DNA from 3 places in the Pseudomonas sp. Pdm06 genome. Region 3 is predicted to be linked to each of the others. Evidence: predicted binding sites of a transcription regulator. Region 3 holds the regulator's gene; each other region holds the start of a gene.
What was found. The regulator sigma-54, encoded in region 3, starts transcription at its own class of promoters, with help from an activator protein. The targets are predictions, from matches to a motif close to ANTGGCATNNANNTTGCTNT.
Positions count from the first base shown of each region.

Region 1 (10,638 bases), on a different contig from region 3:
CCTTGAGCTGGTTCAGGCGATTCAAGTCCGAGTAGGAACCTGAATCTCCGCTGATCAAAGCGCCCTTGCGCATATCCATGACTCGCCCCTCAAATCACGATCAGGTCGGCTTGCAACGCGCCGGCCTGTTTCAAGGCTTCGAGAATGGCCATCAAGTCGCCCGGCGCCGCGCCGACCTGGTTCACCGCCCGGACGATTTCATCCAGGGTCGTACCCGGGCCGAACTTGAACATCGGCTTGGCTTCCTGTTCGGCATTGACCCGCGAACGCGGGACCACGGCGGTCTGACCGTTGGACAATGGGCCCGGCTGGCTGACGATCGGGTCTTCGGTGATGGTCACGGTCAGGCTGCCGTGGGTCACGGCGGCCGGAGAAACCTTGACGTTCTGGCCGATCACGATGGTGCCGGTGCGCGAATTGATGATGACTTTCGCCACCGCCTGGCCTGGATCGACCTCGAGGTTCTCCAGGATCGACAGATAGTCGACCCGCTGACTCGGATCCAGCGGCGCGGTGACACGGATCGACCCACCGTCGATGGCCTGGGCCACGCCTGGGCCAAGCATGTCGTTGATCTTGTCGACGATACGCTTGGCGGTGGTGAAGTCGGAACGGTTGAGGTTCAGCGTCAGGCTGTTGCCCTGGTTGAAACCGCTCGGTACCGCACGTTCCACCGACGCACCGCCGGGGATGCGGCCGGCCGACGGAACGTTGACGGTGATCTTCGAACCGTCGCGACCCTCGGCATCGAAACCGCCCACCACCAGGTTGCCCTGGGCGATGGCGTAGACGTTGCCGTCGATACCCTTGAGCGGCGTCAGCAGCAACGTACCGCCACGCAGGCTCTTGGAGTTACCGATGGACGAAACGGTGATATCCACTTGCTGACCGGGCTTGGCGAACGCCGGCAGATCGGCACTGATCGACACCGCCGCAACGTTCTTCAACTGCACGTTGCCAGAGCCGGCCGGCACCTTGATGCCGAACTGCGACAACATGTTGTTGAAGGTCTGCAGGGTGAACGGGGTCTGGGTGGTCTGGTCACCGGTGCCGTTCAGGCCCACGACCAGGCCGTAGCCGATCAACTGGTTGGAGCGCACACCGGAAATGCTGGCGATGTCCTTCAAACGCTCGGCCTGAGCGGTAAAGGCCGCGGACATCACCAAGGCACCGATCAACAGCTGCTTAAGATTCAACTGGGCCACCTAGAAAGGGAACTTCGGGCTGAGGAAGAAACGGTCGAACCAGCCTGGCTGACTCGCATCGGCAAAGGCACCGGTGCCCGAATAGGTGATGCGCGCATCGGCCACACGGGTGGACGAAACGGTGTTGTCGGTGGCGATGTCGTCGGCGCGAACCATGCCGGCGATGCGCACCAGTTCGTCACCGGTGTTGAGGGTCAGCCACTTCTCGCCGCGCACGACAATGATGCCGTTGGGCAGTACATCGGCGACGGTCACGGTAATCGAGCCGGTCAGGCTGTTGCTCTGGCCGGACTTGCTGTCGCCCTTGGTGGCACGGTCAGCGTTGTACCCGGCGTTCAGGCTCAGGTCGCCGCCACCGACCGGGTTGTTGGTGGTCAGGCTGGAGCCGAACAACGAGGTCAAGCCGACGCTGGTCTCGCTGGTCTTGTCGATCTGCGAGTTGGCGTTCTTGCTGGCCTGGGTCCGCTCGTTCAGGGTGATGGTGATGATGTCCCCCACCCGGAAGGCCTTGCGGTCGCTGTACAGGTTCTGCTCGAAGCCGGCCTGGTAGATCGAACCATTGTTGGCGGCAGCCGGCAACGGCGTACGCGGCAACACCGGAGCGTAATACGGGTCATTGGGCCTGGGTGTCGGCGCGACACAGCCCGCGAGTGCGGTGATGCCACTCAGTGCCAGAACAGATACGAAGCGTTTCATGACCCTACCTCTTGGTGTTGCAGGCGACCCTGGGGCCGCCCTGTCTACGTAATGACGGGCGTTGTGACGATTACAGATTCTGCGTAACGAACGAGAGCATCTGGTCGGCGGTGGAGATCACCTTGGAGTTCATCTCGTAGGCACGCTGGGTGGTGATCATGTTGACCATCTCCTCGACGGTGCTCACGTTGGACGTTTCCAGGGTGTTCTGCAGCGTGGTGCCGAAACCGTTCAGGCCCGGGGTGCCGACTTGCGGCGCGCCACTGGCAGCGGTTTCCAGGAACAGGTTGTTGCCCACCGCTTGCAGGCCGGCCGGGTTGATGAAGTCGGCGGTCTGCAGGTTGCCGATCACCTGGGCGGCCGGGTTGCCCGCCACGGTGATGGACACGGTGCCGTCACGGCCCACGGTGAAAGTCTGGGCATCGTTCGGAATGATGATCGCCGGCTCCAGGGCGAAACCGCTGGCGTTGACGATCTGGCCGTTGGAGTCGAGGTGGAACGTACCGTCACGGGTGTAGGACGTGGTGCCGTCCGGCTGCAGAATCTGGAAGAAACCGCGACCGTCGATGGCCATGTCCAGCGGCTGCTCGGTGGTCTGCAGGCTGCCGGCGTTGAAGTTCTTCTGGGTGCCGACAATGCGTACACCCGTACCCACTTGCAGGCCCGACGGCAATTCGCTGTCTTGGGTCGACTGGGCGCCAGGCTGGCGTTTTACCTGATACAGCAGGTCCTGGAACTCGGCGCGATCACGTTTGAAACCCGTGGTCGAAACGTTCGCCAGGTTGTTGGAAATGGTCGTCAGGTTGGTGTCCTGGGCGGACAGACCTGTTTTGGCAACCCATAGAGCCGGAAGCATTCGATTCTCCTCGTACGCCTGTTTTTCGGCGCGACGCTTTAATTAATGGTTAGATCTGCAAGACCCGAGCCATGGCCTCGTCGCCTTCTTTGGCGGTGTTCATCATCTTCACGTGAAGCTCGAACTGCTTGGCCAGGGCCAGCACCGAAGTCATTTCATCCACGGCGTTGACGTTGCTCGCCTCCTGAAAACCCGACACCAACTGCACGTTGGCATCGATGGGCGCCGGCTGGCCGTCCTTGGTACGGATCGAGCCGTCCAGGCCCTTGGTCATGTTCTTGAGGTCCGGGTTGACCAGCTTGATGCGGTCCACTTCAGCCATCACCCGCGGGCCTTCACCCATGGCGCGAATGCTGATGGTGCCGTCCTGGCCGATTTCGATTTTCTGTTCCGGCGGCACGGCGATCGGACCGCCGTTGCCCATCACCGGCATGCCGTTGCCGGCCCGCAGTACGCCCAGGGCATCGACATTGAGACTGCCGGTGCGCACGTAGCTTTCACCGCCGTCAGGGTTCTGCACGGCCATCCAGCCCGGCCCGCTCACCGCAACGTCGAGGTCACGACCGGTTTCCACCAGCGCACCTGGGGTGAAATCCGTGGCAGGACGCTCGGACAGGGCAAAGGCCCGCGCCGGAAAGCTGTCGCCGAACACCGGCATCGAGCGCGCCTGCTCCAGGTCTTTCTGAAAGCCATTGGTGGAGATGTTCGCCAGGTTGTTGGCATGGGCCCGCTGCGCCAGTGCGTTCTGGCTGGCGCCGGTCATTGCCACATAAAGGTACTTGTCCACTGTCGTTCCTCTGCATGCCGGACGTTTGCCGCCCACTGCTGTGTTGCACAGCCTCAAGCAATTTGCAGACCAACTTTTTTCTGGCGGGCCCAGGCCCGGGAAACAAAGGGCTCTGGGGATTCAGAGGGCACCGTTCAGTTGAGTCGAAGTCGAAAAACCGGCGGTGTTATGCCGCTAAGTGGCAAGGGCTGCCAAAGCACCGCCGAGCACATCGACCACCCGGTCTTGTTGATCCTTGGAGAGACCGAGCCACATCGGCAAACGCAACAGCCGCTCGGAATAACCATCGGTGATCTCCATTGAGCCATGCACACGCCCATAGCGCGCTCCACCGGGGGATGAATGCAGCGGCACGTAATGGAACACCGCATAGATGGCATGGCTCTTGAGCGCCTCGAGAACAACCTGGCGCTCCATACCAGGGGCCAGGAGCACGTAGTACATGTGCGCATTGTGCTGGCAATTTTCAGGAACGATCGGACGACGCAGCAACCCTTGCCGCTCAAGCCCCGCCAAAGCGGCATGGTAATGCTCCCAGATCGCCAGGCGGCGCTGGGTGATGGCTTGCGCCTCTTCCAACTGGGCCCAAAGGAAGGCCGCAGTCATTTCTCCAGGCAGAAACGAGGAGCCCACCTCTTGCCAGGTGTACTTGTCCACCTCGCCCCTGAAGAATCGACTGCGATCGGTTCCTTTTTCCCGGATGATCTCGGCTCGCAGCGCCATTGCCGGGTCATTGGCCAGCAAAGCGCCGCCCTCCCCCGAGATCACGTTCTTGGTTTCGTGAAAACTGAAGGCCCCAAGGTCCCCGATGCTGCCCAAGGCCCGGTCCTTGTAGGTAGACATCACCCCTTGCGCGGCGTCTTCGACCACCGCCAGCCCATGCTTACGTGCAATGGCCACGATAGTGTCCATCTCGCAGGCCACGCCGGCGTAATGGACGGGCACGATGGCCTTGGTCCGTGACGTGATCGCCGCCTCGATCAGGCGCTCGTCCAGGTTCAAGGTGTCAGGACGTATATCGACGAAAACCGGCACCGCGCCACGCAACACAAAGGCGTTGGCCGTGGACACGAAGGTATAGGAAGGCAGGATGACTTCGTCGCCGGGCTGGATGTCCAGCAGCAAGGCCGCCATTTCCAGCGCAGCGGTACAGGAGTGGGTGAGCAATGCCTTGCTGCAACCCGTGTGGGACTCCAGCCAGCGGTGACACTGCTTGGTGAACGGACCATCACCGGCGAGCATGTTGCCGAACTTGGCCTGGGCAATGTAATCCAGTTCCTTGCCGGTCATGTAGGGGCGGTTGAAGAGTATCGTTTCTTGGCTCATTGCAAACTTCCCAGGGTGGGCATGGTCATGGGTGACGCACAGCACAAAACTTCAAACCGCACTGATCCGCCCACCTATCTGACTGCCGATATCAAGATTTTCATAGAAGTACGGGGTGAACCCGGCCTTCTTCATTGCCTGTTGGGTTTCACTTCTATCGTATTCAACCCGATGCAGGTTGAAGACCTCGCCATCCCAGGTCGCGAAACCCGCCCGGGGATCACCATCACGTGGCTGGCCGACTGAACCGGGGTTGCAATAGGCCTTGCCTTCACCACTCCACAGGTACTGGACATGGGTATGGCCTGACGCGAAATACCGGCCAGGCAACGGGGCGAAATACGCCTGCGAGGGTCGTACGTATTCATCCAACGGATCGTTCCAGCCGCCATGGACAATGCTCAACTCATCCTGGGTCGAGCGCTCCGGAAGTGATCCCAGCCAGGCCAGGTTCTGCGAAGTGATGACGCCCTGTTGATAGTCCAGGCAGGCATTGGCGCTATTGGAACGAGGGCAGCGCTCATTCCTGGCCAGGTACCAATCATGGTTGCCCATCACGGAGAAGATGTTTCGCTCGCGCAGGGCCTCGCAACACTCATTGACTTGGCTGTAATAACCGGCCGTGTCGCCCAGGCAGATAATCCGCGACACACCCAGCCCATCAAGTTTGGCAAGCACTGTTCGAAGGGCGCTGTAATTGCCATGTACGTCAGAAATGATCCCGATCATAGACAATGAAATCCTCTATAAAACGAACAGCGAAACCACTGCGAAGGGTCGGCGGGGCCGGTGTCTTGCCGTCGAGATAATAGTCCAGGCACATCGCCGCCTCGTTGTAGCCAAATGCGCGACGTATCGAACTGGTCGAGGAGATTCGCGGATTGATCTCAAGCAGGCTCCATTCGCCATCGGAGCCCCGCCGGAACTGCAAGTTGGTCGGCCCGACCGGTTTGAAGGCGCGGCACAGCCTGGTGACCGTCTCGTCCAGCGAATCATCCTGATACACCCAGGCCTTGGCGGTAGACCCGTCCGAGGCCAACTTGCGCTGGAAGGCGATGATCGGACCGGTGTCGCCACCGCCATCACCGAACGCCGCCACGGTGAATTCGTCGGCCGCGCTGCCAATGATGGGCTGCGCCATGAGGTAATCACCGAGCAGGGCCGCGTGAGGCGTAAAGTCGCGTTCCTCGCGAACCCAGACCAGCCCTTTGGAAGCATAGCTTCGGCGCGGCTTGAGCAGAAACGGCAGGCCCAAGGTCGCCTTGAGCACGTGAAAATCCCCCGACAGCAGGCTGGGAATACGGCTGGCATCCCCCAGCGCCACCAGCGCCTGGTCCATTGCCCATTTGTCCTTGGAAAGATCGATCAATTGCTGGTTGTTGAGCACGACCTGACAATCGAATGTCGCCAACAACGCTCGGTTGTCCGACAGCCAATGGACGTCCTGTTCGATCCCGGGAATCAGCAGATCGACCTCGTGCCTGGCCAGGGTGTCATTCAGCCACTGGCCGTACCCCGGGTCGGCGGTCAAAGAGGCCTGCACGAATACATCGCTCCAGCCCCGACCGACAGCATCGTCGTAGATATCGGTGCCGACGAGCCGAACAGAAGGGTCGGCAGCGCGCAGCGACTTGAGCAGGCCGTAGCCCATGATGGCCCCTACACCCGTCACCATGACGGTCTTCATGACAGGCGCTCCCGGTGCGCTCTCATCAGCCCAAAGCCCCGGCGGACATCTATTTGCGGGACGAAACCTATTCGCTCGTACAACTCATGCCCGCAGTCGAAGGGGGGCAGATCGGGAATATCGTTTTTTTCTGGCAGGAAGCGGACATCCAGCGGCTTGCCAAATGCCTCGAACGCAGCCTGGGCAATCTCGGAAAGACGAGGGCTTTCGGGATGACCGCAGTTGTACAAACCAGTAACACCCTGCTCTGCCAGCCGTGCGCAGACCTCGGCAAGGTCACTCAGATGCAGGTAGTTGCGCCTGGCGTCGTTGCTGCCATACAGCTCGACGGTTCGCCCCGCCTGCGCCTTGTCGGCGATGGCGTACAACAGCGGTTGGTGAGGCCTGCACTGCTCGCCGTCGTCGTAGACCTGACTGATGCGCAGCACGCTCAATGCCATGCCGCGCTCTTGGCAATACAGGCTCGCCACTTCCTCGGCATGGCGCTTGGACAGCGAGTAGATGCCGAAGTAGGGATCTGTCGCCTGGTCACAGGCCGAACGCGACGACAACAGAATGAAATGACGCGCCCCGCATTGTTCAGCCAGGCGGCAGGCAACCAATGTACCGACACTGTTGACCCGTTCGGCGCGAACCAGGTCATCCGGCTCACGGCCGCCAAAATCGGCAGCGGCCAGCACGACGATGTCGAAGCGCTCGTCGATAGCAACGGCCACCGGGCCGCTCAAGTCAAAGGTGATATCGGCCTCCCTGCGCCCCGCCAACTTGACCTGGCCATAGCGCGACAGCGCCTGGGCGACGGCCTTGCCAATGACCGAAGTACTTCCGATTACCAGGCTTTTCATGGCTGGGGGACTGTCGCTTCGAGCATCAGCGCGCAACTGAGCTCTGGGTAATCGATACCTACGGTGCACATGGCCTGGACGATGTCTGCACCCAAGTTCAATTCCTTCAATTGTCCGGTGGTGAATGGCTTGAGGAACACGCCTTCCTTACGCACCACCTGGAACCCGGCGGCTTCCAGCTCAGCGGTCAGGGTCTGGACCGAGTAGCTGCGCACATGGCCCAGTTCCAGATCACCGCGTCCCAGCGCCATCATGTCGTCAAGCAGTCCGGCAGCATGACCGAACCGCCGATGCAGAGACTCGCCATTGGGAACCAGCACGAAGCAACGTCCACCCGGCGCAAGAAAGCGCTTGAACCTTTGCAGTACGGTCTGTGGATCTTCGACATGCTCCAGGACAAACCCCATCACGATGAGATCGAAGCGCTTGTCGGTGTCGAATGTCTCGAAGTAACTTTCGACGATCTCGGCCGTGCTATCCGGGTACTGGGCCTTGAACTGGGCGATCACCGAGGCAGAACCATCGATGACCGTGTGCCCACTGAAGAACTGCGAGAAGCGGTGGGTGCTGAAACCATGGCCCACACCGAGCTCCAGCAGGCTTTGCGCCTGGGTGCATAGCGCCATGATGCGCTGGGGATACCAATTGAGAATGATGTTGTTGTCATACGCATAGCCAAAGCTGTCGCTGTAGGCTGCGATGAAGGTATCCAGATCGCTACTCATGTCACATGCACTCCGCTGGGCGGCCAAAGTAATAGTTCATACGGATCAATCGGCCAACCAGGCCCGTCGCCAGGCGTCCAGGCGCTCACCTTCGAGCAGCCATTGCGCCCGCACGGTCGACTGCAAGGCGTCCCCCAGCGTCGCGGAGGCCTCACGGTCTTCCAGGTGCAAGCGAATCGCCCGGATCCAGTCTTGTGCCTCGTTGCTCACCCGTGACAGTGGCAATACCTCGCCGCCGACAAAACCCGGCACCCGACTGCAAATGACCGGATGGCCGCAAGCGGCATGCTGCAGGACACGCAGGTCGCCAGAACAGGCATTCCCCAGGCTCTCCGCCATGGGTACCAGCGCAAGATCCAGATTCAATGCGGCCAGGGCCGCTGCCAACTGCTGCTGCGCGACAGCTGGGTGCAGTTCCTTCAGAAAAGGCTGCAGTGACGCGGGGCAGTCGCCCAGCACCACCCAGTCTACTTCACCCGCGAATGCAGGCAGCACGTCGGCCAGCAGCTGGGTATCCTTGCCGCCCAGCCAGCCCAGGCGCGGTTTGGCCCCCATGCGCCGCTTGCTCTGCACACGCCCCCAGGCGGCCGGCAGCAAGGTTTCCAGCACACGGATGTCGTGGTGCTGGCCCTGCAACAGTTCGGCCAGCGCCGGCGTGGGGACCAGCACCCGATCAGCCTGCATCATCCCGACCCGCAGGCGCTCCAGCAGCTCATCGGCAGCGTAATCCCCCTTCAACTCCATCTGCGGCAAATAACCGTCCAGCTCGTAGACGGTGAACGCCTTGGAAAACGCCCTCAGGCGGCTCAGAGCCAGTAGCCCGGCGTCGTCCAGCGGGCGCTGCAACACCACGGTGGTCGGCGCCAGGCGCTCGAACTCCACCGGCGACAGCAAACTCGAAACAGCGGCGCCTTCGATTTGCCCCGCTTCAAGCAATGTGCTGAACGGCTGAACCAGTCGCGAATAAGCCCCCGCCTGCTGTTCGGTGACACAAACCAGCACCCTTGGCACGCTACCTTGCAGCGGATACCAGCACAGGTCGGTGTTTTCCCGGGTAAAACCCTCGCCGACACGCAGCGAAAAGTTGGCATTGTAGGCAGGGTCGCGTGCCAACTGCGGCAACCAGCGCGCGAGCAAGGCATCCTCCTGCTCGCGACTCGCACGGGTGTCTGCCACCGGGTTCATCAACAGTCGCGCGTAAGGCGTCCAGACGTTCAGGTAGCCGGCCTGCTGCAGCTTCAGACACAGGTCGACATGGGTCCAGGGCGCCAGCAGCGGATCGGTGTCGAAGCCATCGGCCTCGAGGAAAAGCCCTCGCCGCAGCATCAGGCATTCACCGCCCACTGCGGAGCAGTTCTGCTCAAGCCCCAGTCGCCCCATGTAACCCGCTGCCTGGGATGACAAGCCCTCAAAAGCCCGACCGACGGTGGCACCCAATCCCAACACAAGGCCCGCCTGGCGTATGCGACCCTGGCTATCCTGCAACTTGCCTCCCACCGCGCCAACTTCCGGGCGCTGGGCATGATTGAGCAACGCGTGTATCCACCCCGGCTCAAGAACAGCGCTTTGCGCATCGAGCCAGAGCAGATACTCGCCCCGCGCCTCCTGCGCCGCCGCATTGCACATGGCCGCACGAGACTGTCCCGGCATGAAACGCAACACCTGGAAACGGCCCTCGCCCATTTCCTCCACCAGCCCCAGCCACTCCAGCAATGCGGGCTCGTCGTTGCCCGGTTCTATCAGCAGGACCTCGAAGTCCACCGCGTCAGTCTGCGTCAGCAGGCTTTCCAGGCAACGCTGGAAATTCGCCAGCTGTCCTTCCAGGTAAATCAGAATACTGACCGAGGCCTGCCGCTCGTGGCCGTAGTCGATACGATAGCGGCCCGGCTCCAGTGCAATCGCTCGCGCCTGACCGTAGCCACGCGCTTGCAGGTGCGCATCAATGACCGCACGCTCATCGGCGCATTCCGACTGCCGCAGCTCGTTGGCGATCAACAGGGGTTCGCTGACATGACCCACACTCGCCACGCCCAGTTCGCTGATCAGGCGCAGTTGGTAGGCCAATTCGAAGGCCTCACCGCAGGTATTGTCAAAACCGCACAGGCGCACCAGCGCCTCGCGACGGTACATCCAGTGACGGGAAAGGCTGGCCGGAAACGCCAACAGCAAATCCAGATTCAGGTCGGGCCGCAACGAGAGGTCGATCACTCCGCCCATGTGCAGCGCCTCGTCGGCGTACACCGCCAGGCAACTGTCAGGCGCTTCGAGCAGATTCAGCGCCGTCACCAGCAGCCCTGCGGCAATGAATTCCTCCCCAGCCTCCACCAGCATGAACCAGTCGCTCCGGACGCCCTCGAGCAAACCATTGATCGCTGCCGCCGGTTGCTTCGGATCACACGCCAACCATTGAACGTTGGCTCGCCCCGGGTCAGTGCTACCTATCACGCACACATGGATGCGTTGGTATAACTGTCGGTCCAGGCTGTCCAGGGTGTGAGCCAGCGCCAACTG
Region 1 is NZ_JACVAH010000001.1:30,233-40,870, reverse strand. Features, by position in the region: gene flgJ (flagellar assembly peptidoglycan hydrolase FlgJ) at 1-79, opposite strand, end outside; gene IB266_RS00155 (flagellar basal body P-ring protein FlgI) at 90-1,160, opposite strand; gene flgH (flagellar basal body L-ring protein FlgH) at 1,206-1,901, opposite strand; gene flgG (flagellar basal-body rod protein FlgG) at 1,972-2,757, opposite strand; gene IB266_RS00140 (flagellar basal body rod protein FlgF) at 2,807-3,544, opposite strand; gene rffA (dTDP-4-amino-4,6-dideoxygalactose transaminase) at 3,719-4,870, opposite strand; gene IB266_RS00130 (metallophosphoesterase family protein) at 4,922-5,599, opposite strand; gene IB266_RS00125 (ATP-grasp domain-containing protein) at 5,580-6,557, opposite strand; gene IB266_RS00120 (NAD-dependent epimerase/dehydratase family protein) at 6,554-7,402, opposite strand; gene IB266_RS00115 (class I SAM-dependent methyltransferase) at 7,399-8,127, opposite strand; gene IB266_RS00110 (glycosyltransferase) at 8,173-10,638, opposite strand, start outside.
Region 1: IB266_RS00140 (flagellar basal body rod protein FlgF) is a predicted target of sigma-54. The motif match lies at 3,599-3,618, and genes of this name have one in related genera.

Region 2 (10,638 bases), on a different contig from region 3:
CTGCCCAAGACCCGTTCGGGCAAGATCATGCGGCGCATCCTGCGCAAGATCGCCTGCAACGAACTCGACAGCCTCGGCGACACCTCGACCCTGGCCGATCCGAGCGTGGTGGAGGGGCTGATCGACAAGCGCCTGAATCGCTGATGTTTCCTGTGGGAGCGAGCTTGCTCGCGATGGGGCCCTGTCAGTCTGCATCGATGTTGAATGCAAGACCACCATCGCGAGCAAGCTCGCTCCCACAGGGACCACGCCAGCCATAACTGCTAAACTCCCGCGCCTCATTTCTCTAAGGCGCGCCCGGCATGTCTTCCTTGAATCAGGCGCTGCGCGCCGCCCTCGACCAGCGTCAGGAGCTGCTCGGCCAACTGCATCAGCAAGGCACCGACTGCTATCGCCTGTTCCACGGCAGCCAGGAAGGCGCGCCCGGCCTGACCCTCGACCGCTACGGCCCGCAACTGCTGGTGCAGAGCTTCCATCAATCACTGGAGCGGGACGACCTGCTGCAACTGCACGGCATCGTCAACGAACGGCTGGGCCTGGAAACCCTGTTGGTCTACAACGACCGCGCCCGGGGCAATTCGCGCGTCGACCGCCAGGACACGGTCTATCAGGCTGACGAAGCCGCCCTGCAAGACCTGGTCGGGCATGAATGGGGCTTGAATTATCGCGTTCGCGGCCGCCATGCCGGGCAGGATCCACTGCTGTTTCTCGACCTGCGCAACGCCCGGGGCTGGGTCAAGGCACACAGCCGCGGCAAAAGCGTGTTGAACCTGTTCGCCTACACCTGCGGCGTCGGCCTGAGCGCAGCGGCCGGTGGCGCGCGGGAGGTGTGCAACCTGGACTTCGCCGAAGGCAACCTGGCGGTGGGCCGCGAAAACGGTCTGCTCAACCCCGATTTGCCGCCGATGGCGTTCGTGCAGTCGGATTACTTCCCGGCGATTCGCCAACTGGCCGGCCTGCCCATCAGCCAACGCCGTGGGCAAAAACTGCCCAGCTACGTGCGCCTGGAACAACGCCAGTACGACCTGGTGCTGCTCGATCCACCGGCCTGGGCCAAAAGTGCGTTCGGCACCGTCGACCTGTTGCGCGACTACCAAAGCCTGCTGAAGCCGGCATTGCTCACCACCGCCGACAATGGCGTGCTGATCTGCTGCAACAACCTGGCAAAAGTGTCCATGGACGACTGGCGCGATCAGGTCTTGCGTTGCGCGGAAAAAGCCGGTCGCCCGGTGCGCGAGTGGAGCGTGCTGACGCCCGGCAGCGATTTCCCTTCCCTGGACCGGCAGCCACCGCTCAAGACGTTGATCCTCCAGTTCTAGGCCCGCGTCGGAATTTTCACCGAGAAAACCAGACAATTCTCATAAATCACAGTGGCTTCGGAACCGTAAACGCATGCCATACTCCAAGGCACTCCGAATTCACATCAAGATGAAACCGCACATGCCCAAAGGATTGATCCGCGCTTTCGGCGCCCTGTTGACCGCACTGGCCCTCTACAGCCTGTTGGGTTTTCTGATTTTGCCAGGCATCGCCTTGCGCATCGCTAACCAGCAATTGGCCGCCCATGCGACAGTGCCGGCGCAGATCCAGCGTGTGGAACTCAATCCCTTCAGCCTTGAAGTGACCCTTTGGGGCCTGAATATCGGCGAACCAGGCAAGGAGCAGGTCGGCTTCGAACGGCTGTACGCCAATTTGCAACTCGACAGCTTGTGGTCCGGCGCCCTGCACCTGGTCGACATCGAGATGGACAAGCCCAAGACCGAAGTGGTGTTCGCCAAGGACGGCCAGTTAAACCTGCTAGGCCTGTTCAAGCTGCCGGCCAGCGAACCGACGCCCGCCGATCCCGAGGCCAAGCCGTTTCCCCTGCGGGTCGATCGAATCAAGTTGGCCGGCGGCTACGTGCATTTCCAGGACCTGCGGCCCAGTGAGCCCATCGAGTTTCTCTACGACACCCTCGATTTCGAGCTGAAGAACCTCAGCACCCTGCCCGACGACAATGCGGACATGACCCTGGTGGCCGCCGGCCCCGAAGGTGGACAGGTCGACTGGACCGGTAATTTCAGCCTCACACCGATTGCCTCCCAAGGTACGCTCAAAGTCACTGGCGGCCAGATGAAAGCCTGGTGGCCCTATGTGCGCGACGCCGTACCGCTTGTGCTGGAAAACGGTGTCCTGAACCTCAGTACCGACTACAAGCTCAACCTGGCCAAGGGCACCGAACTGCTGCTCAACAACGTCGCGCTCAGTGTCGCGCCCTTGGCCATCAAGGCCCCCGATGGCCGCCCACTGGTGAAACTCGAACGCCTGGATGTGAGCGAAACCACGGTGGACCTGGCCAAGCAGCAAGTGGTGGTCGGCAAGATCCGCAGCCAGAAGCTGGAAACCTGGGCCGCTCGCGAGGCGGACGGGCAACTGGACTGGCAGAAGCTCTTCGCCAGCCAACCAGCCAAACCGCAGGTCAAGGCGGAACCGGCATCCGCCCCGGCGGCGGCCGACTCGCCAAAACCTGAACCGACACCGCCCAGCAAACCGTGGCAAGTGATCTTGAAGGACGTGCAACTGCGCGACTACCAGGTGCACCTGGCCGACCGCCAGGCGCAGCCCGCCGTGGCCCTGGAGGTCGGCCCGCTGAACCTCGACCTGCAGAACTACGACACCCTCAACGGCTCGCCCTTTACCCTCAAGCTGGACACCGGGTTGGGCAAACAGGGCAAGATCCTGGCCGATGGCGAGGTCAACCTGAACCCGATCAGCGCCAGGCTCAAGGTCAAGACCCAGGACATCGACCTGCGCGTCGCCCAGTCGTATATCAACCCGTTCATTCGCCTGGAACTGCGCTCCGGGATGCTCGGCAGTGACCTGGCGGTCGACCTCAAGAGCACCGAGCCACTGGCATTCGCCGTCACCGGCCGCGCCCAGGTCGAGCAGTTGCACACCCTCGACACCCTCAAGACCCGCGACTTCCTCAAGTGGCAGCGTCTGGTGCTCGAAGGCCTCAATTATCAGCACGGTGACAGCCTGTCCATCGACAAGGTCAACCTGTTCCAGCCTTACGTGCGCTTCATGATCAACGACGACCGCACCACCAACGTCGATGACCTGCTGATCCCGCAACCGGCCGACAGCGGCACGAAGAGCACCGCGGCAAAACCGAAGTCCCAGGAAAAACCGCTGGGCATTCACATCGGCGGCATCGCCATCAACGACGGTTCGGCCAACTTCGCCGACTTCAGCCTGACGCCCAATTTCGCCACGGCCATTCAACAGCTCAATGGCCAGATCGGCACCATCGACAGCCGCCAGGCCCAACCGGCCAGCGTGGACGTCAAGGGCAAGGTCGACCGTTACGCGCCGGTCACCATCAAGGGGGCGGTAAACCCCTTCGATCCGATGGCCAGCCTCGACATCGCCACCAGTTTCAAACGGGTCGAGCTGACGACCCTGACGCCCTACTCCGGCAAGTTCGCCGGCTATCGCATCCGCAAGGGCCGGCTCAATCTCGACCTGCATTACCGAATCACCAAGGGCCAGCTCCAGGCGGAGAACAAGGTGGTGGTCGAACAATTGCAGTTGGGGGAAAAAGTCGACAGCCCGGACGCCGTGAGCCTGCCGTTGAAGCTGGCCATCGCCCTGCTCAAGGACTCCGAGGGCAAGATTTCCATCGAACTGCCGGTCAGTGGCAACCTCAACGATCCGCAGTTCAGCGTCATGCCGATCGTCTGGCAGACCCTGCGCAACCTGGTGGTCCGCGCGGCCCAGGCGCCATTCAAGCTCATCGGCGGGCTGGTGGCCGGGGGCGGCTCGGAAGACCTGGGCAGCGTGGCGTTTGCGCCGGGCTCCAGCGACCTGAGCAAGGACAACGAAAGCACGCTGCTCAAACTCTCCGAAGCCCTGGCCAAACGGCCGGAGCTGCGCCTGGAGATTGAAGGCACCGCGGCCGAAGGCAGCGACGGTCCATTGCTCGCCGCCCAGCGCCTGGAACGCGAATACCAGTACAACTACTACAAGATGCTGCAACGTCGGGGCGACAAAGTACCGGCCCAGGCCTCGCTGATACAGGTGCCCGAGGATGAAAAGCCCCCCCTGCTCGAAGGCATCTACCGCACGCGCCTCAAGACTCAGCCACCTGCCGAATGGACGCAACTGGATAAAAAGGCGCGCATCGAGAAACTGCGCGAAAGCGTGATCAAGTTCTGGAGCGGCAGCGACGTGCTATTGCGTCAACTGGGGCAGGAACGGGCCAGCAGCATCAAGGACTTCCTGGTGGACAAAGGCCAATTGGCCGACGACCGCGTGTATTTCATCGACGCCAGCCTCGGCCAGGCCGAAAGCGACGGTCGCGTAATCACTCCTCTGCACCTGGATGCTGAATGACATGAAGTGTGTGTACGGGCTCAGCCTGGGTCTATTGCTCGCCGCCGGCCAGGCCTCGGCTGCTGACACGCTGCGCTGCGGCAGCCAGTTGATCAGCGTCGGTGACCGCTCCAGCGAAGTGCTGCAAAAGTGCGGGCAGCCTGTGGCGCGGGATGACCTGGGCTATAAACGCAGTGTCAATCGCCGGGAAGAATACCCGGTGGAGGAATGGACCTACGGGCCCAACAGCGGCATGTATCAGTACCTGCGCTTCGAGGGGAATCGGCTGGTGCAGATCACCAGCAAGCGGGGGCGCTGAGCGGCCACTGCACAAAAAACGGCTTTTGTATTGATCGTGCCGGCGTCTTCGCGAGCAAGCCCGCTCCCACAGTAGACCGAGTTCGTTCAAGAAGAATGCGATCAAATGTGGGAGCGGGCTTGCTCGCGAAACAGGCGACTCGGTTTCTAAGGCGTGCCTCCTATACCGTCGCTGGTGCCTTTGTATCCCACAATAGAACAGGCCCCCGACACGAATGCCGGGGGCCTGTAATGGCCACGTCCCTGTGGCCTTTCGCATGAACTCCAAAGCAACGACAAGCGTATGACTCAGCCCGCTTGCCGCGCCCTCTCCCAGTCCAGGCGAGAAGTCTTAGCCTTACTCGGCTTTCAGGCCGTCAGCCGATACGGCCTTGACGCCTTTGATTTTCTTGGCGATTGCCACGGCGGTGGTTTTCTGGGCGTCGGTCACGGCAACAGTGGACGACAGCGACACAACGCCTTTGTTGGTTTCGACTTTGATGTCGGTACCTGGAATGCCTTTTTCGGTGACCAGGTCAGCTTTGACTTTGGTGGTGATCCAGGTATCGGAGGTGGCTTCCTTGGCCTCAGTCACTTCACCCGCAGCCAGCATCATTGGCGCCTGAGTTGCTTGAGTGGTCTCGGCGAATGCGCTAGCCATGGTCAGGGTCAGTGCGGTAGCAGCGGCGGCAGTGATAGCGAACTTCTTCATACGAGTAACTCCTGTTTTTCTCAGAAACTGCCGGAGGTGCATCCCGGCAGGGTTATCAGGAGTAGTGCGAAGGCTGTGCCAGTTTTGAAACATTTATAAACTGCTTATAAATCAATAGGTTAAGCGAAGCGGTAATTTTTGAAATCATGCAAAATGCATGACCCCGTGACTTTCTACATGCAAGTTGCGGGTTTCGCTCAGCTGCTAAGCACCTGAATTGCCGAACATTTCCAACGCGCATAAAAAAAGCCCCGGTGTTTAAGCGGGGCCGAGTCAACCGGGATGGGTTATGGATTCGCAGCACCGGTACAGCCAGTCGGCAAGAACTCCTGGGCAGCAGTAGAAGCACAGGTCCAGACACCTGCAGCCGAACGCGAGAGTGTAATCGTCCTCCCCTGGACGAGAGCTGGCGAATTCAGGAGAGCACATGCAATCGTGCCGGCTCCGGCCGCCGCCGTGCCTGTAATGGTGATTGTGCAGTTACTGGTAGGTGAGGTGATGCCCATGTTGGCGATCGTAGGGTCAACCCCTCGATTCATATTGTCCTCGTACGGCACCTTGAAGGCAGTGATTTCGGCCAACCCGGCCGTGGCCTTGGCTCGCGCTTGGTACCTGGAATATTGCGGCAACGCAAAGGTCGCCAGAATGCCAATGATCGCCACGACGATCAGCAGCTCGATCAGCGTAAAGCCCTTTTGCTTACTCATAGACATCTCCCATGCATGAGTCGAAATCTCATGACCTGAAATGGCCATTGCAGGGCACATGCCAACCCTGAAGCGCCATCGATAAAAGGGGTTGAACCCGCACAACGGCGACGTCCTACCTCAACAACCGCACTATCTGACGTTTTTTGTCACCCTGGCTCGCTGGTTTGGCGTCGATGCTTGACTAGGCTATAAGTCATGAACTGTCCGCCGCCGGAATCCCCATGAATGACATCGCCCTCAGCGGCCTGACCAAGCAATTGGTACTGGCTGAACTGCTCACCGAGCAAAGTGCGCAACAGGCGTATCAACAGGCCCAACGCAGTCGCATCCCCCTGGTCAGCTACCTGGTGCAGAACAAACTGGTCCAGAGCCGCCAGGTCGCGGAGATCGCCTCGGAGCATTTCGGCGTCGCCCTGCTGGACCTCAACAGCCTGGACAAGGAAACCCAGCCCACGGGCCTGGTCAGCGAAAAACTGGTGCGCCAACATCACGTCCTGCCGCTGTGGCGCCGCGGCAACAAGTTGTTCGTGGGCATCTCCGACCCCACCAATCACCAAGCCATCAATGACATTCAATTCAGTACCGGCCTGACCACCGAAGCCATCCTGGTAGAGGACGACAAGCTAAGCGACGCCATCGAAAAATTTTTCGAATCCAATAGCACGGGCCTGGAAGGCATGGGCGATGTCGACCTGGACGGTCTGGACATCGAATCGATCGACGATTCCAAGCAGGACTCCATCGGCGGCCAGGACACCGACGACGCGCCCGTGGTGCGTTTCGTCAACAAGATGCTGCTGGACGCGATCAAGGGCGGCTCTTCCGACCTGCACTTCGAGCCTTACGAAAAAATCTACCGGGTGCGGGTGCGCACCGACGGCATGCTGCGGGAAGTGGCCCGGCCGCCGATCCAACTGGCGACCCGTATCGCCGCCCGCCTGAAAGTCATGGCCAGCCTCGATATTTCCGAACGGCGCAAACCCCAGGACGGCCGGCTGAAAATGCGCCTGTCGAAAACCAAGTCCATCGACTTCCGGGTCAACACCCTGCCGACGCTCTGGGGCGAAAAAGTGGTGATCCGGATCCTCGACCCCTCCAGTGCGCAGATGGGCATCGATGCCCTGGGCTACGAACCGGATCAGAAAGACCTGTACATGGCCGCCCTCAAACAGCCACAAGGGCTGATCCTGGTCACCGGCCCGACCGGCTCGGGCAAGACCGTGTCGCTGTACACCGGGCTGAATATCCTCAATACCGTGGACATCAATATTTCCACCGCCGAAGACCCGGTGGAGATCAACATGGAAGGCATCAACCAGGTCAACGTGAACCCGCGCCAGGGGCTGGACTTCGCCCAGGCCCTGCGCTCATTCCTGCGCCAGGACCCGGACGTGATCATGGTCGGCGAGATCCGCGACCTGGAAACCGCCGAAATCGCCATCAAGGCCGCCCAGACCGGGCACCTGGTGCTCTCCACACTGCACACCAACAGCGCCGCCGAAACCCTGATCCGCTTGCAGAACATGGGCATTCCAGGGTTCAACATCGCCACCGCCGTGCACCTGATCATCGCCCAACGGTTGGCGCGCAAGCTCTGCGCCCACTGCAAGAAAGCCATCGAGATTCCCGAGGAAACTCTGCTCAAGGAAGGTTTCCCCCGGGAACGCATCGGCACATTCACGATCTATGAGCCGGTCGGTTGCCAACAGTGCAACCTCGGTTACAAAGGGCGCGTGGGGGTTTACGAAGTGGTCAAGAACACGCCCGAGCTGCAACGGTTGATCATGGCCGAGGGCAACTCGCTGGAAATCGATCTGCAAATGCGCAAGGACGGCTTCAATGACCTGCGCACATCGGGGCTGCTCAAAGTGATGCAGGGCGTCACCAGCCTCGAGGAAATCAACCGGGTCACCAAGGATTGAGCATGGCGGTCAAGGCAGTAAAAACCGACGTCTATACGTGGGAAGGCAAAGACCGCAAAGGCGCGAAAATGACCGGAGAACTGACGGGGCAGAGCCCGGCCCTGGTCAAGGCACAACTGCGCAAACAAGGCATCAACCCGGAGAAGGTGCGCAAGAAATCCACCTCGATATTCAGCAAGGGCAAGCGCATCAAGCCGCTGGACATCGCCCTCTTCACCCGCCAGATGGCAACGATGCTCAAGGCTGGGGTGCCGCTGTTGCAGGCGTTCGACATCATCGGCGAAGGCTTCGACAACGCCAACATGCGCAAGCTGGTGGACCAGGTGAAGCAGGAAGTCGCCGCCGGCAACAGCTTCGCCGCCTCGCTGCGCAAATGCCCGCAGTACTTCGACGATTTGTACTGCAATCTGGTGGATGCCGGTGAACAGGCCGGTGCCCTGGATACGCTGCTGGATCGGGTCGCGACCTACAAGGAAAAGAGCGAAGCGCTCAAGGCCAAGATCAAGAAAGCCATGACCTACCCGACGGCGGTGATACTCGTCGCTGCGGTGGTCACCGGCATCCTGCTGGTCAAGGTGGTGCCTCAGTTCGAATCGGTCTTTTCAGGGTTCGGCGCACAGCTACCGGCCTTCACGGTAATGGTCATCGGCCTGTCGGAATTCTTGCAGGATTGGTGGTGGGTGGTGCTTGGCGGGCTTGTGGGGACATTTTTTGGCGTGAAATACGCCCTCAGGCGTTCCGAGCGCTTTCGTGACTGGCGCGATAAATGGCTACTCAAACTACCGCTAATAGGCGCCTTGATGTACAAGTCCGCCGTGGCCCGCTACGCCCGCACGCTCTCGACGACATTCGCCGCCGGCGTGCCGCTGGTCGAAGCCCTCGACTCGGTATCGGGCGCCACCGGCAACGTGGTGTTCAAGCGCGCTGTGCAGCGCATCCGCCAGGACGTCTCCACTGGCATGCAGTTGAATTTTTCCATGCGCGCGTCAGGGATCTTTCCGAACCTGGCCATCCAGATGACCGCCATCGGCGAGGAATCCGGCGCGCTGGACGACATGCTCGACAAAGTGGCGAGTTTTTATGAGGCCGAAGTGGACAATCTGGTGGACAACCTCACCAGCCTGATGGAACCCTTCATCATGGTGATCCTGGGGGTCGTCGTGGGTGGCCTGGTGGTCGCCATGTACCTGCCCATCTTTCAACTCGGCTCTGCGATCTGACATGCCCCTGAGCGAATTTCTCGTGCTGTATCCCGTGGCTTTCGTGCTTGTTGCGGCATTGCTCGGCCTGATCGTCGGCAGCTTCCTCAACGTGGTGGTGTGGCGCCTGCCGAAGATGCTCAACCGCGAATGGCGCCTGCAAGCCCACGACCTGTTGGGCCTGCCGGCCGAAACCCCGGGCCCGGTCTACAACCTCATGCTGCCCCATTCCCAATGCCCGCACTGCGGCCATCGCATCCGCGCCTGGGAGAACATTCCGCTGTTGAGCTACCTGATGCTGCGTGGCCGCTGTTCGAGCTGCGCCGCGCCCATCGGCAAGCGTTACCCCCTGACCGAAGTGGCCTGCGGCGCATTGTCGGCGTTCGTCGCCTGGCATTTCGGCTTTGGCTGGCACGCCGCGATGGTGATGGTGTTGACCTGGGGCCTGCTGGCCATGAGCCTGATCGACGCCGAGCATCAACTGCTGCCCGATAGCTTGGTGTTGCCGTTGTTGTGGCTGGGCTTGATCGTCAACAGCTTCGGGCTGTTCGTTTCCCTGGACCAGGCGATGTGGGGCGCGGTGGCCGGCTACCTGGCGCTGTGGTCGGTATTCTGGGTGTTCAAGCTGATCACCGGCAAGGAAGGCATGGGCTACGGGGATTTCAAGCTGCTGGCAATGCTGGGCGCCTGGGGCGGCTGGCAGGTCCTGCCGCTGACGCTGCTGTTGTCGTCGCTGGTGGGCGCCGTTATCGGGGTCATTGTGCTGCGCTTGCGTGATGCGCCCGAGTCGACGCAGATCCCCTTCGGACCTTATCTGGCCATTGCCGGCTGGATTGCCTTGCTCTGGGGTGGTCAAATAACCGACTTCTATTGGCAGTCTGTCGGTTTCTAATGAATACCCCTCTGGAAAAACCCTGGATTCTCGGCCTGACCGGTGGCATCGGCAGCGGCAAGAGCGCGGCGGCCCAGCATTTCATCGATCTGGGTGTGCACGTCATCGACGCCGATCATGCGGCACGCTGGGTGGTCGAACCCGGGCGCCCGGCGCTGGCGAAAATCGCCGAGCACTTCGGACCTGGCGTATTGCAGGCCGACGGCGCCCTGGACCGGGCGGCGCTGCGCAAGCTGATTTTCGAGCATGCCGATGAACGCCGCTGGCTCGAAGCACTGCTGCATCCGCTGATCGCCGAGGAAATCGCCCACCACCTGGCTCAGGCACAATCGTCCTACGCGATCCTGGTGTCGCCGCTGCTGATCGAGTCAGGGCAGTACGCCATGACCCAGCGGATCCTGGTGATCGATGCGCCGGAACAACTGCAGATCGAACGTACGTTGCAGCGCGACCAGACCAGCGAACAGCAGGTCCAGGCGATCCTCAAGGCCCAATCCAGCCGCCAGGATCGCCTGAGCCATGCCGACGACGTGGTGGTCAATGATCGCGACCT
Region 2 is NZ_JACVAH010000022.1:34,467-45,104, forward strand. Features, by position in the region: gene acs (acetate--CoA ligase) at 1-144, shown strand, start outside; gene IB266_RS27945 (class I SAM-dependent rRNA methyltransferase) at 303-1,319, shown strand; gene IB266_RS27950 (DUF748 domain-containing protein) at 1,441-4,374, shown strand; gene IB266_RS27955 (DUF2845 domain-containing protein) at 4,376-4,672, shown strand; gene IB266_RS27960 (BON domain-containing protein) at 5,009-5,362, opposite strand; gene IB266_RS27965 (pilin) at 5,650-6,069, opposite strand; gene pilB (type IV-A pilus assembly ATPase PilB) at 6,294-7,994, shown strand; gene IB266_RS27975 (type II secretion system F family protein) at 7,997-9,214, shown strand; gene IB266_RS27980 (prepilin peptidase) at 9,216-10,085, shown strand; gene coaE (dephospho-CoA kinase) at 10,085-10,638, shown strand, end outside.
Region 2: IB266_RS27965 (pilin) is a predicted target of sigma-54. The motif match lies at 6,116-6,135, and genes of this name have one in related genera.

Region 3 (10,638 bases):
CAGGTTGTGGAAGCGTTCGTTGTACTGCCGGGTGGAGGCATCGAGTTGATCGAGCAGCACCAGGATGGCGTCAGTGTCCTGATCGCGCATCAGTTTGCCGATGAATTGCAGGTGCCGTTTACGCGCGATATTCGCGGTGTGCTTGGGCGCATCGGCCAGGGCCCGACGCAAGGCGTCGGTCAAAGGCAATTTGGCCAGCAAGTCAGGCTTGAGTGTTGTCAGGCGCTCGCCGAGGTCAACCAGAGCATGCAGCTCGCGTTTGACCTGGGATTTGCTTTTTTCACCCTCGTAGAGGGAGTCGTCGTAAGAATCAACCATGGTGGCAGTCCGCAAAGAAACGCCGCCATGATAACCAGTCGGGGGCCGCTTGTCCGGCCCGGTCGCTCGATGGCCATCACCGAAAACAGAATTTGAGTGGAGAACACCATGAGTGCAGTTCAAAGCGTCGGCCCGCAAGCATTGCCGGCACTGCAGGAACAAGTCGAGCAGATCCTCGCCGAGGCCAAGCGACAAGGCGCCAGTGCGTGCGAGGTGGCGGTGTCCCTGGAGCAGGGCCTGTCGACGTCGGTACGCCAGCGCGAGGTGGAAACCGTCGAATTCAATCGCGACCAGGGCTTTGGCATCACCTTGTACGTGGGCCAGCGCAAAGGCTCGGCCAGCACGTCGGCCAGTGGCCCGGACGCTATTCGCGAAACCGTCGCCGCGGCACTGGCGATTGCCCAGCACACCTCCGAAGACGAAGCCTCGGGCCTGGCCGATGCCGCGCTGATGTGCAAGGAACTGCGGGACTTCGACCTGTTTCACGCCTGGGACATCACCCCTGAACAGGCCATCGAACAGGCGCTGCGTTGCGAAGCGGCGGCGTTCGATGCCGACTCGCGGATCAAGAATGCCGACGGTACGACGCTCAATACCCACCAGGGCTGCCGCGTCTACGGCAACAGCCACGGTTTCATCGGCGGTTATGCATCGACCCGCCACAGCCTCAGTTGCGTCATGATCGCCGAAGCCAACGGCCAGATGCAGCGTGATTACTGGTACGACGTCAACCGCCAGGGCACCTTGCTGGCGGACCCGGTGAGCATCGGCCAGAAAGCCGCGCAACGGGCGGCCAGCCGCCTGGGTGCACGGCCGGTGCCGACCTGCGAAGTGCCAGTGCTGTTTTCTGCCGAGCTGGCCGGTGGTCTGTTCGGCAGCTTCCTGTCGGCGGTGTCTGGCGGCAACCTGTACCGCAAATCGTCGTTCCTCGAAGGCGCACTGGGCCAGAAACTGTTCCCGGAATGGATGACCATCGACGAGCGTCCACACCTGATGCAGGCCATGGGCAGCTCCGCGTTCGATGGCGATGGCCTGGCCACCTATGCCAAGCCGTTCGTGGAAAAGGGCGAGCTGGTGTCCTACATCCTCGGCACCTATTCGGGGCGCAAACTCGGCATGCCGAGCACCGCCAATGCCGGTGGCGTGCATAACCTGTTCGTGACCCATGGCGAAGAAGACCAGGCCGCCTTGCTGCGGCGCATGGGCCGGGGCCTGTTGGTGACGGAACTGATGGGCCATGGCCTGAACATGGTCACCGGCGACTATTCCCGTGGCGCGGCGGGTTTCTGGGTCGAGAACGGCGAGATCCAGTTCCCGGTCCAGGAAGTCACCATCGCCGGGAACATGCGCGACATGTTCAAGCAGATCGTGGCCGTGGGGAATGACCTGGAGTTGCGCAGCAACATCCGCACCGGCTCGGTACTGATCGAGCGGATGACGGTGGCGGGTAGCTGACCCTCAATCGCAGAAAAAAGGCGTGTCATCCATGGGGTGACGCGCCTTTTTTTATGTTCGCAGACCCCTGTGGCGAGGGAGCTTGCTCCCGCTCGGCTGCGCAGCAGCCGCAAAAATATCAACAGCAGCGAAAGACGTGAAGGCCCTGATAGACAAGGTCTGCTTCGCAGACCAGCGGGAGCAAGCTCCCTCGCCACGGTGAATTTTGTACCGACTTACAGTTGTGTTGCTTCTTATTATCATCTAATAATGAATCTCATTCGCCGAGTGAGCCCCGGTCATGAGTTCTGCCCTGCACGAACAACCCTACCTTGAAAGCTGGCGCTGGATGAGCCGTCAGATCCGTTGCGCGATGAACCCGGACGAGCCGCGGTTGATCGAGCACTACCTGGCCGAGGGCCACTATCTGGCCTGCTGCACCGCCACCTCGCCGTGGATGATCTCCGAAACCGCCTTCCGCCTGTTGCTCGACACCGCGTCGGATGTCGCGCTGCCCTGGCATTGGCGCAGCCTCTGCCTCGACCAGGCCTGGCGCCCCCTGCGTGACCTCGAACGCCAATCACTGTGCCTCTGCCGCCTCAAGCGCTGGCAGAGCCATGCCTGGGCGTTGGCGACCTGCGCCCTGGCGCCATCGATTCCCCTTATTGAACTGGTGCAAGGATCTCCCGATGAGTAATACCCGTATCGAACGCGACAGCATGGGCGAGCTGCACGTCCCGGTGGACGCCCTCTATGGCGCCCAGACCCAGCGTGCTGTGGATAACTTCCCGGTCAGCGGCCAGCGCATGCCGGCGCAGTTCATCCGCGCCCTGATCTTGGCCAAGGCTGCGGCCGCCCGGGCCAACGTGGAGCTGGAACAGATCAGCGCGGCCCAGGGCAAGGCCATCGTCGATGCCGCCCTGGGGCTGCTCGAAGGCCGTTTCATGGATCATTTTCCGGTGGACATCTTCCAGACCGGCTCCGGCACCAGCTCCAACATGAACGCGAACGAAGTGATCGCCACCCTCGCCAGCGGCCTGCTGGGAGAGGCGATCAACCCGAACGACCATGTCAACTGCAGCCAGAGCAGCAACGACATCATCCCCACCAGCATTCATGTCAGCGCCGCGCTGGCCTTGCATGAGCAACTGCTGCCGGCGTTGTTGCACCTGGTGCAGGTGATCGAGCGCAAGGCCGAAGAAGTCCACCCGTTCATCAAGACGGGTCGCACCCACCTGATGGACGCCATGCCGGTGCGCCTGAGCCAGGTGCTCGATGGTTGGGCGCAACAGCTCAAGGCCAATATCGGCCACTTGCAGGACCTGCTGCCGAGCCTGCAATCCCTGGCCCAGGGCGGCACGGCGGTCGGCACTGGGGTCAATGCCCATCCGCGCTTCGCCGAGTTGTTCAGCCAGCAACTGACGCAATTGACCCAGGTGCAATTCACCCCGGGCAAGAACCTGTTCGCGCTGATCGGCTCCCAGGACACCGCCGTGGCGGTTTCCGGACAGCTCAAGACCACGGCCGTGTCGCTGATGAAAATCGCCAACGACCTGCGCTGGATGAACTCCGGGCCGCTGGCGGGCCTGGGCGAGATCGAACTCGAAGGCCTGCAGCCGGGCTCCTCGATCATGCCCGGCAAGGTCAACCCGGTCATTCCTGAAGCCACTGCGATGGTCGCGGCCCAGGTGATCGGTAACGACACGGTGATCACCATTGCCGGTCAATCGGGCAACTTCGAATTGAACGTGATGTTGCCGATCATCGCCCAGAACCTGCTGAGCAGCATCGCCCTGATGTCCACCGCCAGCCGCTTGCTCGCGGACAAGGCCATCGCCACGTTCAAGGTCAACGAAGCCAGGCTCAAGGAAGCGTTGTCGCGCAACCCGATCCTGGTGACCGCGCTGAATCCGATCATCGGTTACCAGAAGGCCGCTGAAATCGCCAAGAAGGCTTATCAGCAAGGCCGACCGGTCATCGATGTCGCCCTGGAACACACCGACCTGTCTCGCAGCGAACTCGAAGTCCTGCTGGACCCGGAGAAGCTCACCGCTGGCGGCGTGTAACCCCGACACCTGTGTGGAGGACTCACCATGGAACACTGGAAACGTACGATCGAACGGGCCAATCGCTGTTTCATGCTGGGCGAGCTGGTGGATGCCCGCGAAGCCTACCTGCAAGCCCTGGCGCTGGCCCAAGTGTTGTTCGAGCGCTGGGCGGATGCCGACGAAGCGGTCGCTGCTTGCGTCGTCTCCCATCACAACCTGGCGGACCTGCACTTGCGTCTGAACCAGCCGGAGGAGAGCGCCGAATACTTGTGTGCGATCCACCAACGGCTGTTGCAGACGATGCAGGACGAACGCCTGGCTCCGGCCCTGCGCGCCGCCGCTCAGCGCCAGAGTCACAAGACCTACGTCGAACTGCTGAATTTCATCAGCGAGCACGGTGAGTATCCACGCACCCAGCGCCTGCTGCATTGCAATGCCGCTACGCCCCGGCAGCGCAATGCCCCTCTTCATTATGGAGTTCATTGAACATGGCTTTTACCTTGCCTGCATTGCCCTACGCCTACGACGCCCTGGAACCGCACATCGATGCGCAAACCATGGAGATCCACTACACCAAGCACCACCAGACCTACATCAATAACCTCAACGCGGCGGTGGACGGCACCGAGTACGCCGGGTGGCCCGTCGAAAAACTGGTGTCCAGCGTGGAGCAGTTGCCGCCAAGCCTGAAGGCGGCGGTGATCAACCAGGGCGGTGGCCACGCCAATCATTCGTTGTTCTGGGAGGTGATGACGCCCCAGGGCGGCGGCCTGCCCGAGGGCGCCCTGGCGGCGGCGATCGATGCGCAACTGGGCGGCATCGAGCGTTTCAAGGAAGCGTTCACCAAAGCGGCACTGACCCGTTTCGGCAGCGGCTGGGCCTGGTTGAGCGTGACCCCGCAAAAGACCCTGGTGGTGGAAAGCAGCGGCAACCAGGACAGTCCGCTGATGAATGGCAACACGCCGATTCTTGGCCTGGACGTCTGGGAGCATGCCTATTACCTGCGTTACCAGAACCGTCGTCCGGAATACATCAGCGCCTTCTACAACGTGATCAATTGGCCTGAAGTCGCCCGACGCTATCAGGCGGCGCTGGCGTCGAGTCCTTCGTGAACACCCTCCAAGGCTGATTATGGATACTCAAACACTGGCGATTGGAAGCGGACGGATGTTCCGCTATGCCTTGGGGTCATTGCTGCTGTTGGCCGGGATGACGTTGTTGGCGGCCCAGGGCCTGGCGTGGCTGGACCTGGAGCCCAGGTTGCTGCGAGCCCTTCAGGGCGGCGGACTTTGTGCCTTGGGCACCGCGCTGGGGGCTGTGCCGGTGCTGGTCATCCGGCGCATGCCCCAGGCCGTGAGCGATTCGCTGCTGGGCTTCGGGGCCGGGGTGATGCTCGCGGCCACGGCGTTTTCGCTGATCGTGCCGGGCATTGCCGCGGCCGAGCAGTTGGGATTCACGCCTTGGGCGGCCAGCGGCCTTATCTGCTTTGGCATTCTGTCGGGGGCGTTCGGGCTGTACCTGGTGGACCGCAAGGTCTCGGCCAGCCCCGAAAGGCTGGTGGCGGCGCCGGGACGCCCGATCATCGCGCCGCGGATCTGGTTGTTCGTGTTCGCCATCATCGCCCACAACATTCCAGAAGGCATGGCGGTGGGCGTGTCGGCGGGCGGCGGCATGCCGGATGCCGACAGCCTGGCGATGGGCATCGCCTTGCAGGATGTCCCTGAAGGGCTGGTGATCGCGCTGGTGCTGGCCACGGCGGGCATGTCGCGGGTCAGGGCGTTTCTGATTGGCGCGGCGTCAGGGCTGGTCGAGCCCGTGTTCGCGCTGCTGTGCGCCTGGTTGGTGAGCCTGGCCGAGATGCTCTTGCCCCTGGGCCTGGCGTTGGCGGCTGGGGCGATGCTGCTGGTGGTGACCCATGAGGTCATTCCCGAATCCCGCCGCAATGGTCACGAGAAACTGGCGAGCCTGGGGTTGTTGGTGGGGTTTTGCCTGATGATGGTGCTGGATACGGCGTTGGCGTGATGCAGGTCTGCGGGGAGTGGGCTTGTGGCAAGGGGCTTTTGTGGCGAGGGAGCTTGCTCCCGTTGGGCTGCGAAGCAGCCCCTTGTTTCATCACGGCGATGCGGCGTATGGCGGTTTACGACTGCTTCGCAGTCGAGCGGGAGCAAGCTCCCTCGCCACAAAAGCCAGCTCTGTCAACCCAACAAGCTCGCCTGGCTTGGGCCGTTATTCGCCTTCGTCGAAGTATCGGTTGATCAGGTCTACCAAGGCATTCATCGCTTCCTGCGCCTGATCCCCTTCAGTGCTCAGGTGGATCTTGGTGCCCTTGCCGGCGGCGAGCATCATCATTGCCATGATGCTTTTGCCGTCGACCGTGGACTCCGGCGTGCGGCCGACCCTGATGGTGGTGTCCTTGAACTGTCCCGCGACTCCGACAAACTTGGCCGACGCTCGGGCATGCAAACCCAGCTTGTTGATGATTTCAATTTCCTGAGCAGGCATCGCGGTGTGAATCCTTTAGCTGAGGTCGCGGTGGCGAACCTGGACATTCTTCAGGGATTGTTGCAGGAGCTGACCCAGGCGTTCGGTCAGGTAGACGGAGCGGTGGTGACCGCCGGTACAGCCGATGGCGATCGTGACATAGGCGCGATTGCTCGCGGCAAAGCGGGGTAGCCATTTGAGCAGGTAGCTGGAGATGTCCTGGTACATTTCCTCGACGTCCGGCTGTGCGGCCAGGTAGTCGATCACCGGCTGATCGAGCCCGGACTGCTCGCGCAGTTCCGGTTTCCAATAAGGGTTGGGCAGGCAACGCACATCGAACACCAGGTCGGCGTCTACCGGCATGCCACGCTTGAAGCCGAACGACTCCACCAGGAACGCCGTGCCCGGCTCCGGTTGGTTCAGCAGGCGCAGCTTGATCGTGTCGCGCAACTGATACAGGTTCAGGTGCGTGGTGTTGACCTTCAGGTCCGCCAGGTCGGCGATCGGCCCCAACAGCTGGCTTTCATCCTCGATGGCTTCGGCCAGGGAGCGGTTGGCGTTGCTCAACGGGTGACGCCGGCGGGTTTCGGAAAAACGCTTGAGCAGCGTCTCCTCATCGGCATCCAGGTACAACACATCGCATTGAATATGCCGGCTGCGCACTTCCTCGAGCAGTTCGGGAAAGCGCGACAGGTGGCTCGGCAGGTTGCGCGCATCGATGGACACCGCCACCAGCGGCTGCGCCAGCTCGGTGTGGATCAGGGCGCGCTCGGCCAGTTCCGGCAGCAGGCCGGCGGGGAGGTTGTCGATGCAATAGTAGCCGCTGTCCTCAAGCACGTTGAGGGCCGTGCTTTTACCGGAGCCGGAGCGGCCACTGACGATGATCATGCGCATGTTTAATGACCGTTCTGCTCGTCCAGGACCACCTGGTACAGAGCTTCGTTACTCGGCGCGCTGCGCAGTTTTTCGCGCACTTCCTTGCGGTCCAGCATGCTGGCGATCTGGCGCAGCAGCTCGAGGTGCGCATCGGTCGCCGCTTCCGGAACCAGCAATACGAACAGCAGGTCGACCGGGGCGCCGTCGATGGCGTCGAAATCTATGGGGGCTTCAAGGTGCAACAGTGCGCTGATGGGCGCGGTACAACCCTTGAGGCGGCAATGGGGAATGGCGATGCCGTTGCCAAAACCGGTGGAACCGAGTTTTTCACGGGCAACCAGCGCCTCGAAGACGTCCTGCATTCCCAGATCCGGTACCTCGCGGTGGATCAGGTTGGCAGTTTGTTCGAGGGCTTTCTTTTTACTGCCGCCCGGCGCGTTCACTAGGGAACGGCCGGGGGTCAGGATGGTTTCTAGTCGGATCATGGATTGGGGGGGTTAACGACCGGTCGCGCCCTGGAGGAGGCTCTGGGTCTTTTCCTTATGCTTTTTGAGTTGGCGATCCAGCTTGTCGGTCAGCAGGTCAATCGCGGCATACATGTCTGTGTGCTCTGCGTTGGCGACCACTTCTCCGCCGGGGATATGCAGCGTGGCTTCGATTTTCTGCAGCAGCTTCTCGACGTTCATCGTGACTTGCACGTTGGTGATCTTGTCGAAATGCCTCTCCAACCGGTCGAGTTTTTCGCCGATGTAGGTGCGCAGGGGTTCGGTCACTTCCAGTTGGTGTCCACTGATGTTGACTTGCATACAGCTTCTCCTTCGTTGCCAGTGCATAAAGCGGCAGGCAGAAATGCCTGCCACTGGAACGCTGTGGCGTGGCCTGTTACATCAACCGCTTGCGTTCGCTCGAAGGCGCGATCCCGAGGGATTCGCGGTATTTGGCGACGGTACGGCGGGCCACCTGAATGCCTTGTGCCTCCAGTAAACCAGCGATCTTGCTGTCACTCAACGGCTTTTTCTGATTTTCCGCGGCCACCAGTTTTTTGATGATCGCGCGGATGGCCGTGGACGAGCATTCGCCGCCTTCGGAGGTACTGACATGGCTGGAGAAAAAGTATTTCAATTCATAGATGCCCCGGGGGGTATGCATGAATTTCTGGGTGGTCACCCGGGAAATCGTCGACTCGTGCATGCCCACTGCCTCGGCAATGTCATGCAGGACCAACGGTTTCATCGCCTCATCGCCGTACTCCAGGAAGCCGCGCTGATGCTCGACGATCTGGGTGGCCACTTTCATCAGGGTTTCGTTGCGGCTCTGCAGGCTCTTGATGAACCAGCGGGCCTCCTGCAACTGGTTGCGCATGAAGGTGTTGTCGGCGCTGGTGTCGGCGCGCTTGACGAAGCCGGCGTACTGGGCGTTGACCCGCAGCTTGGGCACCGACTCCTGGTTGAGCTCCACCAGCCAGCGATCGTTGTGCTTGCGCACGATCACATCGGGGACCACGTACTCAGGTTCAGTGGATTCGATCTGCGAGCCGGGGCGCGGGTTGAGGCTCTGTACCAGCTCGATGACCTGGCGCAGCTCATCTTCCTTGAGCTTCATGCGCCGCATCAACTGGCTGTAGTCGCGACCGCCCAGCAGGTCGATGTAATCGGTGACCAATCGCTTGGCTTCGGCCAGCCATGGCGTCTTGGCAGACAACTGGCGCAGTTGCAGCAGCAGGCACTCGCCCAGGTTGCGGGCGCCGATGCCGGCCGGTTCGAATTGCTGGATGCGATGGAGGACGGCTTCGATCTCGTCCAGCTCGATGTCGAGTTCGGGGTCGAAGGCTTCGAGGATCTCTTCGAGGGTCTCGTCCAGGTAGCCCTGGTTGTTGATGCAGTCGATCAGGGTGACCGCGATCAAGCGATCGGTGTCGGACATCGGCGCCAGGTTCAGTTGCCACAGCAGGTGGCTTTGCAGGCTTTCGCCGGCCGAGGTGCGGGTGGTGAAGTCCCACTCGTCGTCATCGCTGCTGGGCAGGTTGCTGGCGCTGGTCTGGTAGACGTCTTCCCAGGCCGTGTCCACGGGCAGCTCGTTGGGGATGCGCTCGTTCCATTCGCCATCCTCGAGGTTATCCACCGTCGGGGCGGTTTCCTGGTAGGACGGTTCCGGGATCTCGGTATTGGTCTTCTGCTCGACGTTGTCGGCCAGCGGGTCGGTGTTATCGAAGTCGTCGCCTTCTTCCTGGCGTTCGAGCATCGGATTGGACTCCAGGGCCTCCTGGATTTCCTGTTGCAGGTCCAGGGTCGACAATTGGAGCAGGCGGATGGCCTGTTGCAGCTGCGGTGTCATCGTCAGCTGCTGGCCCATTCTCAAGACTAGCGATGGTTTCATGGCAGGGGCTTAACACCTTATTCGCCGGCGCACATGCGCCATCCACTACAGGGCGCCGGAGCGCCAAACTTAAGCAAATTATATGCCTGAAACCGAAGTGTTTGCCTAGAGCGTCGCCATAATAAAATTAAACGACGCCCGGGCAATTCGCCAGACACGTGTGCTTACAGGCGGAACTCATGGCCCAGGTACACTTCCTTGACCAGGTCGTTGGCCAGGATCGCGGCGGAGTCACCTTCGGCGATCAATTGGCCGTCATTGACAATGTAGGCGGTTTCGCAGATATCCAGGGTCTCGCGCACGTTGTGGTCGGTGATCAGCACGCCGATGCCCTTGGCCTTGAGGTGATGGATGATCTGCTTGATGTCGCCCACCGAGATCGGGTCCACGCCGGCGAACGGTTCGTCGAGCAGGATGAACTTCGGTGCGGTGGCCAGGGCGCGGGCAATTTCCACACGGCGCCGTTCGCCACCCGACAGGCTCATGCCCAGGTTGTCGCGAATGTGGTTGATGTGGAATTCCTGCAGCAGGCTTTCCAGCTCCTGGCGACGGCCGGCCTTGTCGAGCTCCTTACGGGTCTCGAGGATCGCCATGATGTTGTCGGCAACCGACAGTTTGCGGAAGATCGACGCTTCTTGCGGCAAATAGCCGATGCCGGCCTTCGCCCGGCCATGCATCGGCTGGTGGCTGACATCCAGGTCGTCGATCAGTACGCGACCCTGATCGGCCTGGACCAGGCCGACGATCATATAGAAGCAGGTGGTCTTGCCCGCGCCATTGGGGCCGAGCAGGCCGACGATCTGGCCGCTGTCGATGGACAGGCTGACATCACGCACGACTTGCCGGCTCTTGTAGCTCTTGGCCAAGTGCTGAGCTTTCAGAGTTGCCATTACTGGGCCTTTTGCTCGGTTTTCTTTTTAGGCTGGATCACCATATCGATCCGCGGACGCTGCTCGGTCACCTTGCTGCCGGTGGCACGGCCGGCGCTGGCCAGTTTCTTGACGGTGTCGTAGACGATTTTCTCGCCCTGGGTGACGTTGTTGTCCTTGTCGACGACCTTGGCACGGTCGATCAGGACCACGCGATCCTGGGAGGCGTGGTATTG
Region 3 is NZ_JACVAH010000007.1:57,025-67,662, forward strand. Features, by position in the region: gene yjgA (ribosome biogenesis factor YjgA) at 1-318, opposite strand, end outside; gene pmbA (metalloprotease PmbA) at 427-1,773, shown strand; gene IB266_RS13250 (FagA protein) at 2,054-2,449, shown strand; gene IB266_RS13255 (class II fumarate hydratase) at 2,442-3,818, shown strand; gene IB266_RS13260 (hypothetical protein) at 3,846-4,286, shown strand; gene IB266_RS13265 (superoxide dismutase) at 4,289-4,912, shown strand; gene IB266_RS13270 (ZIP family metal transporter) at 4,932-5,822, shown strand; gene IB266_RS13275 (HPr family phosphocarrier protein) at 6,027-6,302, opposite strand; gene rapZ (RNase adapter RapZ) at 6,318-7,175, opposite strand; gene ptsN (PTS IIA-like nitrogen regulatory protein PtsN) at 7,178-7,642, opposite strand; gene hpf (ribosome hibernation-promoting factor, HPF/YfiA family) at 7,655-7,963, opposite strand; gene IB266_RS13295 (RNA polymerase factor sigma-54) at 8,040-9,533, opposite strand; gene lptB (LPS export ABC transporter ATP-binding protein) at 9,698-10,423, opposite strand; gene lptA (lipopolysaccharide transport periplasmic protein LptA) at 10,423-10,638, opposite strand, start outside.